DNA from 2 places in the Ralstonia sp. R-29 genome. Region 1 is predicted to be linked to the other one. Evidence: riboswitches for the same ligand, from Rfam matches in the RefSeq annotation. Region 1 holds a riboswitch; the other holds the start of a gene.

The links. Region 1 has a riboswitch for ZMP and ZTP ahead of ACN9M1_RS17775 (tetrahydrofolate dehydrogenase/cyclohydrolase catalytic domain-containing protein). Riboswitches for the same ligand answer to the same signal wherever they lie in the genome.
Region 2: another riboswitch for ZMP and ZTP. It lies ahead of glyA (serine hydroxymethyltransferase); the one in region 1 lies ahead of ACN9M1_RS17775 (tetrahydrofolate dehydrogenase/cyclohydrolase catalytic domain-containing protein).

What each region holds. Positions count from the first base shown of each region.
Region 1 covers NZ_CP184378.1:111,444-115,823, reverse strand. Annotated here, with positions in the region: gene ACN9M1_RS17790 (LysR family transcriptional regulator) at 1-526, shown strand, start outside; gene ACN9M1_RS17785 (helix-turn-helix transcriptional regulator) at 678-1,400, shown strand; gene ACN9M1_RS17780 (VOC family protein) at 1,433-1,807, shown strand; gene ACN9M1_RS17775 (tetrahydrofolate dehydrogenase/cyclohydrolase catalytic domain-containing protein) at 1,873-2,712, opposite strand; ZMP/ZTP riboswitch at 2,857-2,939, opposite strand; gene ACN9M1_RS17770 (MarR family winged helix-turn-helix transcriptional regulator) at 3,133-3,591, opposite strand; gene ACN9M1_RS17765 (DUF1330 domain-containing protein) at 3,656-3,949, shown strand; gene ACN9M1_RS17760 (EthD family reductase) at 4,366-4,380, shown strand, end outside.
Region 2 covers NZ_CP184377.1:782,586-786,965, reverse strand. Annotated here, with positions in the region: gene tolQ (protein TolQ) at 1-376, opposite strand, end outside; gene ybgC (tol-pal system-associated acyl-CoA thioesterase) at 373-777, opposite strand; gene ydfG (bifunctional NADP-dependent 3-hydroxy acid dehydrogenase/3-hydroxypropionate dehydrogenase YdfG) at 847-1,599, opposite strand; ZMP/ZTP riboswitch at 1,739-1,868, shown strand; gene glyA (serine hydroxymethyltransferase) at 2,004-3,251, shown strand; gene nrdR (transcriptional regulator NrdR) at 3,380-3,844, shown strand; gene ACN9M1_RS03700 (prepilin-type N-terminal cleavage/methylation domain-containing protein) at 3,943-4,134, shown strand; gene ACN9M1_RS03695 (PilW family protein) at 4,178-4,380, shown strand, end outside.

The DNA of each region.
Region 1 (4,380 bases):
CCGCCTGGAGGCCGCCAGAATTGACGGCAATACGGAGCGCACGCTGGAATCAGGCGAAGCCGACCTCGCCATCGGCTACGTGCCCTGGCTGAGCGGCAGCATCTATCAGCAGCAGTTGTACGAGCAGGATTGGGTCTGCCTGGCCAACCGGCACCACCCGAGAATCCGCACGCGGTTTGGCGTGAAGCAATACAGCGCGGAAGGGCACGTCGCCGTCACGGCGGGCACCGGGGCGCAACTTCTCCAACAGGCACTGACGCGCGAGCGCATCGAGCGTCAGATCGTGCTGGAACTGCCGGGCTTCCTGGGGCTCGGCGCGATTATCCAAACGACCGACCTGATTACCACGCTGCCCCGCCACATCGGCGAAACGCTCGCCAAGGCCAATGACCTGGCCGTACGCGCGTGCCCGTTCCCCGTGGAAGGCTTTGCCGTGCGGCAACACTGGCATGCGCGGTATCACCATGAGGCGGGCAACCGCTGGCTGCGCGGCGTGGTCAGTCAATTGTTTGGCGGGGCGAGGTAGTGGGAGGCTTTGGTCGGTATGCCGGCGGGTGCTTCCGCGCGAGCGCCCATGCAGTACGTGCGCGAACGCCCTCGCCATACTCGGGCGTTCGACAAGGCCGCATACATCGTCAAGAATGCGGCGTCCATCCGAACGCCCCTATGCTTTCCGTATGTCCCGCGCCGAACGCCTCCTCCAGCTCCTGCAAGTGTTACGTCGTCATCGGCGTCCGGTGAGCGGCCAGCGCCTCGCTGACGAACTCGGCGTCGGCATCCGCACGCTATACCGGGACATCGCCAGTCTGCAGGCGCAGGGCGCGATGATCGAGGGGGCACCCGGCATTGGATACGTAATGAAGCCGGGTTTCATGCTGCCCCCTATCATGTTTGGCTCGGAAGAACTCGATGCGCTGGTCCTGGGCATGCGCTGGGTGGCCGATCGTTGTGACCCGGCGTTATCGTCCGGTGCGCTGAGCACGCTGGCGAAGATTGCCGCCGTCCTGCCCGCAGAGTTGCGTCGCGAACTGGAAGAATCGTCGCTGCTGATCGGCGCGCCGCTGAAAAGACCGACCCACACCATCTCCCCAGACCTTCTGCGCGCCGCCGTCCGCGTGGAACGAAAGCTCGACATCACTTATGTCGATGGCAGCGGTACGCACTCACGGCGTACTGTGTGGCCCTTTGCCCTGGTGTACTTCGACCAAGCACGCGTTCTGATGTGTTGGTGCGAGCTTCGAGCGGATTTTCGGAATTTCCGGGCCGACCGGATCCTGCACGTCGAACAGATGGAGGCGCGCTACCCCAAGCGGCGCTCCACTCTGCTTCGCGAATGGCGCAAGCGCCATCAGCTTGCGAGCCGCACGATACTGCCAGAACCTGACAGCATGGATCATTAGACTGAAGCTCTTTTCTTGGAGAGGAGCTCAGAATGAAGTTCGCGTCGATTCGTGTTGTTACCCCGGATCTCGAAAGGTTGATCCCGTTCTATCAAAAGCTTTCCGGCATCGACGCCGTACGCCTTGCTGATGGATTTGCCGAACTCCGGTTCGACGGCGCGACCCTTGCGATGTCATCCGAACACCTGATCAAGCTTTTCAATGCCGGAGCCGCCATTGCCGCGGCCAATCAATCGGCAATCCTGGAGTTCGAAGTGGAGAACGTTGACGCGGTGTTCGAACGGATGAGGGCATCCGCCGCGAACATCGTGATGCCGCCGACATTGATGCCTTGGGGCAATCGCTCGCTCCTGTTGCGTGACCCGGACGGAAATCTCGTCAACGTATTCTCTCGGCCCCGGCGTTGAGGCATTGAGACTGCGCGCCATCACGGTGCGCTTCTCGCTTCGCGCGTTCCCACGAGACGTGGCGCCTATGCGATGGACTGTTCAGCCGCCGCAAGCGTATGTCCGATCAGCGTGGAGATCGTCATGGGCCCCACTCCGCCGGGCACTGGGGTGAGGGCTGCACATCGTCCCATCAAGCCGTCGTGGTCGACGTCCCCGATGCCGCCAGGGTGATATCCGGCGTCTACGACGACGGCGCCATTGCTGATCCAATGGCTCTGTATGAATCTGGGTTTCCCGATGGCGGCGACAACGATTTCTGCGCTACGCACCGCTGCTTCGAGATCGGCGGTTTTGGAGTGGCAGAGCGTGACGGTCGCGTTTGCGTTGGACAGCATGAGCGCCATCGGCTTGCCGAGAATTGGACTGCGACCCACGACGACGGCGAGCTTGCCCTCGATGGGGAGGTTGTAGTGCGCAAGCAATCGCATGACACCAGCCGGCGTGGCCGACCCAAATGCCGGCTCGCCTAACGCCATTTTTCCAAAACCGTGACTGGTGACCCCGTCCACATCTTTGGCGACGTGGATATGGTCAAAGCACCGGCGTTCGTCAACATGCCTGGGGACCGGGTGTTGCAGCAGGATGCCATGAGCGCGCGAGTCTGCGTTCAGCGCGTCAATGACGGCGAGTACATCCGCCGTCGTCGCCGACTCAGGTAGCTCGATCGCCTTCGACGCCATGCCAACGCGTCTGCACGCGTTGCCCTTCATTCTTACGTACGTTGCCGAGGACAGATCCGAGCCAACCAAAATGGTCGCCAGAACAGGGGCGTAGCCGTGGCGCTTCTTGAATGCCTCAACTCGCGGCAACAAGGCAATTTCAAGGTGTGCCGCGAGTGCTTTTCCATCGAGGGTAATGGTCATGTGTTGCTCCGGATGCACCGATCGTGCGCTCTCCCAGCCTAGCGCGAACCCATGGCAAATCGTGCCAGTTTGGTAGATGGCAGCGCGCTTGAAAATACAGGAAGAGTGACGGGCGATCGTTGGTGAAGTCGCTGAAAACGAATACCAATGTGCCCAGGCGAACGGCGGCAGAACCGCTACGCTTCCCGATGGTGCCCCATCCTTCGTCGCCAGTTGCGTAGCGGTTGAATTATAGGGCAGTCCCGCGGCCAACCCTGGGGGAACCGTGGGAGTCTGACCGGAAGCAATTCTTGTCGTGGTACGGCACCATGCAGCCGGAGCAGCTCTGGTCGCGCATTGCAGGCCTATGACGCCATTCCTTCGACGCGTCGGCCAGCAGCGGGCATGTCCGCGAGGCGCGCACCCTTATTCATTAACGCCCTAGACCTCAGACGACTCCGCAGCCTTTGCAAGCTCGGCCATTGCTTGCCTTGCCATCTCCAGGGCTTCATCGCCTATTTGAGCGGCCAGTGTCGTCTTGGCTAAATTCCATACCGGCAGCGCCTTCAAGACGAGCCGACGACCAAGCGTCGTTAGGGTGAGCCGCTTGCCAGCGCGACCGCGTCCACCAGTAGCGCAGACCAAATCCCGGCTCTCAAGATTCTGAACAGATCGGCTCAGGGTCGTGGGGTCCACGCCGGCTCTATCCGCAAGCTCAACCAGCGTCGTACCGCCCGCCTCTCCGATGCCGACCAAGAGGCTAAATTGCTCCGCCGTGAGCCCGAGCGGCCGGAAGCAGGCGTTGTAGTACCGCGTGAGCGACCGCGCCGTTGCGCGTGCCTGAAAGCCCGGGCACTCCGCTGCGACGTTCTTCAAAGATTCTGGATCAAAACCCTTCACATCGACCTCGTTTGACAACCGTGCCACCCGATAATACTGTATATGCAGTATTTAGGAGAGCACAATGCCAGCATATGTCCACATCAACCTGCGCGTCATCGACGCCGCCAAGCAGGCGGCACTTGCGCCACGCTTTCAAGCGGCGCTGCAAGAAGCCGGCGGACGCATCGTACATTTCGGCCCGGTTGCGCAGATGCTGGAGGGCGATGACGAACCGCTGCCGCTGGCCGGCGTGTTCGAGTTTCCGACGCTTGACCAAGCGCTGGCCTTCTACCATTCCGAGCGGTATGCGCCCATTAAAGCCGCACGTCAGGAGGCGCAGCAGGCGCGGATGTTTGTGGTGGAAACGCAGTCATGAGGGCTCGAGGGTATTCGGCCCAGAAAGCCCTTAGCACACCACACCCCGCCCATTACACGGCCGCACCTTCTGATTGCGCTACGCCTTGACCAGTTCGCGCCGGCTTCATGTGTAGCGATCGATGAGGACTTCGGCGCAGACGATATCGGAAGGCGCGGCGCCCGAAGGCATGGTACCAGTCGCCGGCCGATGAAGCGCTCAAGCCAATCCGCCAGCGTGCGGGAAATTCGCGTGCCTACATCACGGAAGACGGTCCTCTGCCATCAACGGCTGATGCGTTGAACCACGCGGCGTCCTGAAGCGCCTCCCGCCCCATGCAGCGCGCATGGCTCCCTCGACCGTGCGACGGGTATGATCGCCGGCAGTCGTGAGAATCCCTCAGCGACGACGACGCCAATGACAGCAAGGAGAATCGCATGATCAAGGTCACC
Region 2 (4,380 bases), on a different replicon from region 1:
GATACGCGGCACGCATGGCACGGCGGGCCGCATCCAGAATGGCACTCGGGTCTGAAATGGCGCCGCGCTGTTGCTCACGCGTCTTGAGGTATTCGCGCATGCCGGCTTCAAAAATGCGCTCCAGCGCCCCCGTGGTGTGGCGGTTATTGGCGGCACTCTGATACAGCGCCTGCAGGTCGCCGCCGGCCCAGAAATCGCGCTCGAACGATTCAGTCTGGCTGCGCGCGGCACGCAGCGCAAAGGCTTTGCGGAAAATGTACGTCCAGGAGAACAGCGACATCACCAGCAGCAGGCCCATAACAAATTGGACCAGGACACTGGCGTGCAGCACCAGCGAGACGATCGACAGATCTTGAGTGACCTCGACGGGATTCATGCGGCAGCTTTGATGGTTGCGAGTACGGGAGCGGGAATCGGGGTCGGACGGAATGTGATCCGGTCGACACATCCAACACGAATCGTGCCGGTGGCGAGCAAGATATCGCCACGCCAGCTTTCCTGGGCGAATTGGACCGACGCCGGGCCGACGCGTTCCATACGCGAACGGATCTGCAGCAGGTCATCCAGGCGGGCGGGTGCGCGATAGTCCACAGCAGTGTTGCGCACGACAAAGATAGCCCCAGTCGTGTCAGCCAGCGCCTGCTGATCGACCCCCAGCGCGCGGAGCCACTCGGTGCGGGCGCGCTCGAAGAATTTCAGGTAGTTGGCGTAGAACACCACGCCGCCTGCGTCGGTATCTTCCCAATACACGCGCAGGTTCCAATCAAAAGAAGACATTGGGCAATTTTACCAAGGCGCATGTGACGGCCAGCCATCCACCGGCTGGCCGAGGGCTTGCGTTGGCGCTCAGGCCATGCCTCGCGTCACGCTGGTAGGCGAAAACGACTGGCAAACGGGCATCAATTCCATCGCGTTGACATTGAAGTGCGCCGGCAGCGCCGCCATCCAGTAGACGGCCTCGGCGATATCGTCTGCGGTAAGCGCTTCCGTGCCCTCGTAGACCTTCTCCACGCGGGCATCGTCGCCCTTGAAGCGGACATTGGAAAACTCAGTGCCGGAGCACAGGCCCGGCTCGACGTTCGATACGCGAACGCGAGTGCCGGTCAGGTCCGCCCGCAGGTTCAACGAGAACTGGCGCACGAACGCCTTGGTGGCGCCATAAACGTTGCCGCCCGGATACGGATACGTCCCGGCGATGGAGCCAATGTTGATAACGTGACCGCGGTTGCGCTCGACCATGCCGGGAAGCAGCGCGCGTGTCATGTGGACCAGGCCCGAGCAGTTCGTGCCGATCATGCGGTCCCAGTCGGTCAAGTCGGCGCGCTGGGCGGGCTCCAGGCCGAGTGCCAAACCGGCGTTGTTGACCAGCACATCGACTTCGCGCCAGCCCTCGGGCAGCGAGCCGGGCAGCGCAGCAACGGCGTCCGCATCCAGCACATCCAGCACGATCGGCAGCAGCGCATCGCCCAGTTCGGCCTTGAGCGTATCGAGACGGTCCTGACGGCGACCGGCCGCGATCACGCGGTGGCCTTCTCGCACGAAACGCCGCGCAATGGCCGCGCCAAAGCCGGCTGTGGCGCCGGTCACGAATACGATCATGAGAGTGTCTCCGAGCCTGAAAAAAACGAAGGTCTGAGTTTACCTGAAGCGTTGGAGGCTGTTGCGCCGCAATGTGCGCTGCGACGCGCCCGGTGCCTTGCGGCGGTCATGGGCCTGTCGTACACTCGCGGGCAACCATTCCACCTTGCGCGACTGGCGAATCCTGAGGCTGCTCCCTGCAGCCTCGATATGTGGGCAGCGACCACGAGGAAGCGCAAGGTTTCTGGCGTCATGCACAACGACGCCTGCCGCTCGCCTGGGCAGCGAATGGGAAGCAGGGTGACTTGGGTCCCCGCTGCTCTGTCTCGACAGAACGGTGTCCAAGCCGCGCGCATGTTTCCCGAAGCTCGCCCGCCTCGCCCGACCTACGCCAATTCCGTTTCATTTCAGACCAGACACTCGCCATGTTCGAACGCAGCCGCTATACGATCGACCAGATCGACCCGGAAGTCTTTGCCGCCATCCAGAAGGAAAATCAGCGTCAGGAAGACCACATCGAGCTGATTGCCTCCGAGAACTACACCTCGCCGGCCGTGATGGCCGCCCAGGGTTCGCAACTGACCAACAAGTACGCCGAGGGCTACCCCGGCAAGCGTTACTACGGCGGTTGCGAATACGTGGACGTGGTGGAACAGCTCGCTATCGACCGCGTGAAGCAACTGTTTGGCGCTGAAGCCGCCAACGTGCAGCCAAACTCGGGCTCGCAGGCCAACCAGGGCGTGTTCTTTGCCATGCTCAAGCCGGGCGACACGATCATGGGCATGAGCCTGGCCGAAGGCGGTCACCTGACGCACGGCATGGCGCTCAACATGAGCGGCAAGTGGTTCAACGTGGTCAGCTACGGCCTGAACGCGCAAGAAGACATCGATTACGACGCGCTGGAAGCCCTGGCCCAAGAGAAGAAGCCGAAGCTGATCATCGCTGGCGCATCGGCATTCGCGCTGCGTATCGATTTCGAGCGCATCGGCAAGATTGCCAAGTCGATCGGCGCGTATTTCATGGTCGACATGGCCCACTACGCTGGCCTGATCGCCGCGGGCGTGTACCCGAACCCGGTGCCGCACGCTGACTTCGTCACCACGACCACCCACAAGAGCCTGCGCGGCCCGCGCGGCGGCGTGATCCTGATGAAGGCTGAGCACGAAAAAGCCATCAACTCGGCGATTTTCCCGGGCATTCAAGGTGGCCCGCTGATGCACGTGATCGCCGGCAAGGCAGTGGCGTTCAAGGAAGCGCTGTCGCCGGAGTTCAAGGCTTACCAACAGCAAGTGGTGAAGAACGCCGCCGCCATGGCCGAAACGCTGATGGCCCGTGGCCTGCGTATCGTCTCGGGCCGCACCGAAAGCCACGTGATGCTGGTCGACCTGCGTGCAAAGAACATCACCGGCAAGGAAGCGGAGAAGGTGCTGGGCGACGCGCATATCACCGTCAACAAGAACGCGATTCCGAATGACCCGGAAAAGCCGTTCGTGACCTCGGGCGTGCGCCTGGGCTCGCCGGCGATGACCACGCGCGGTTTCAAGGAAGCCGAGGCCGTGAAGGTCGCGCACCTGATCGCCGACGTGCTGGACAACCCGCACGACGAAGCGAATATCGCTGCCGTGCGCGCCAAGGTGTCCGAGCTGACCAAGCAGTTCCCGGTCTACGGCTAAGCTGTCGACCTGGGTCGAAGGCGCACACGCCCAAGACCACGTAGTACCCTGCCGCGATAGGCCTGCCCGGCTATCGCGGCGTTGTTCTTTTTAGCGCTGTGCGTTCTAGGGTTTCCGAGGAGACCGGCATGAAATGCCCTTTTTGCGGCCACGCGGCCACCCAGGTGATTGAAACCCGCATGTCGGAAGACGCCGACACCGTACGCCGCCGCCGCAAGTGCGAGGCCTGCGATCGCCGCTTCACCACCTACGAACGCATCGAGCTGTTCTTCCCCGCTGTCGTCAAAAAGAACGGCAGCCGCGTCGATTACGACCGCAACAAGGTCAAGGATTCCATGCGCCTGGCGCTGCGCAAGCGCCCCGTGTCCGCCGAGGCCATCGACGAGGCCATCGCGCGCATCGAAGAAAAACTCCTCAGCCACGGCGAGAAGGAAATCGGCAGCGACCGTGTCGGCGAATTGGTGATGCGCGAGCTCAAGCGGCTGGACAAGATCGGGTATATCCGGTTTGCGTCGGTGTACCGCAGCTTTGAGGATGTGGCCGAATTTCGGGATGTCCTCGACGAGATTTCCGCGCCAAGCGTGCGCAAATAGCCTGCTCTGTGGTCAAAGCACGAGCATTGACCACATGTGACAGTTACCCGCCCCAATCCGCACTAACTTGAGCGGCTTCGCTATGCGTCAGCCGCTCCATGTCCACCCGCCCTCGCCCCGCCCGCCAACGCGGCGCCATCCTGATTGAATCGCTCATTGCTCTGGCGCTGCTTTCGCTGGGCGCGGCGGCAATGTTTCACGCGTTCGACTCCATCGAGGCCGCCAGCCATGCCGCGCGCCAACTGAGCGCAAAGGCTCGCCCCCCGCTCGTGCAATCTGCAGCACGCTGACATGACGTACCCGCTTGCCCGGCCCGCGCGTGGCGTGTCGCTGGTGGAACTGCTGGTCGGCATGGTCATCGCCCTGATGGTGCTGGGCATTGCGCTGCAGCTGACCTTGATTGCACGGCAACGCTATCTGCGTCTGGCCGACGAAGCGCTCATGGAAGATCGCGGCATGCAAGCACTGGAGTTGATTCGCGCCGCAGTACAGCAGGCGGGGTGGATAACGGACACGCCCGCGACTTCGCTCGTGCG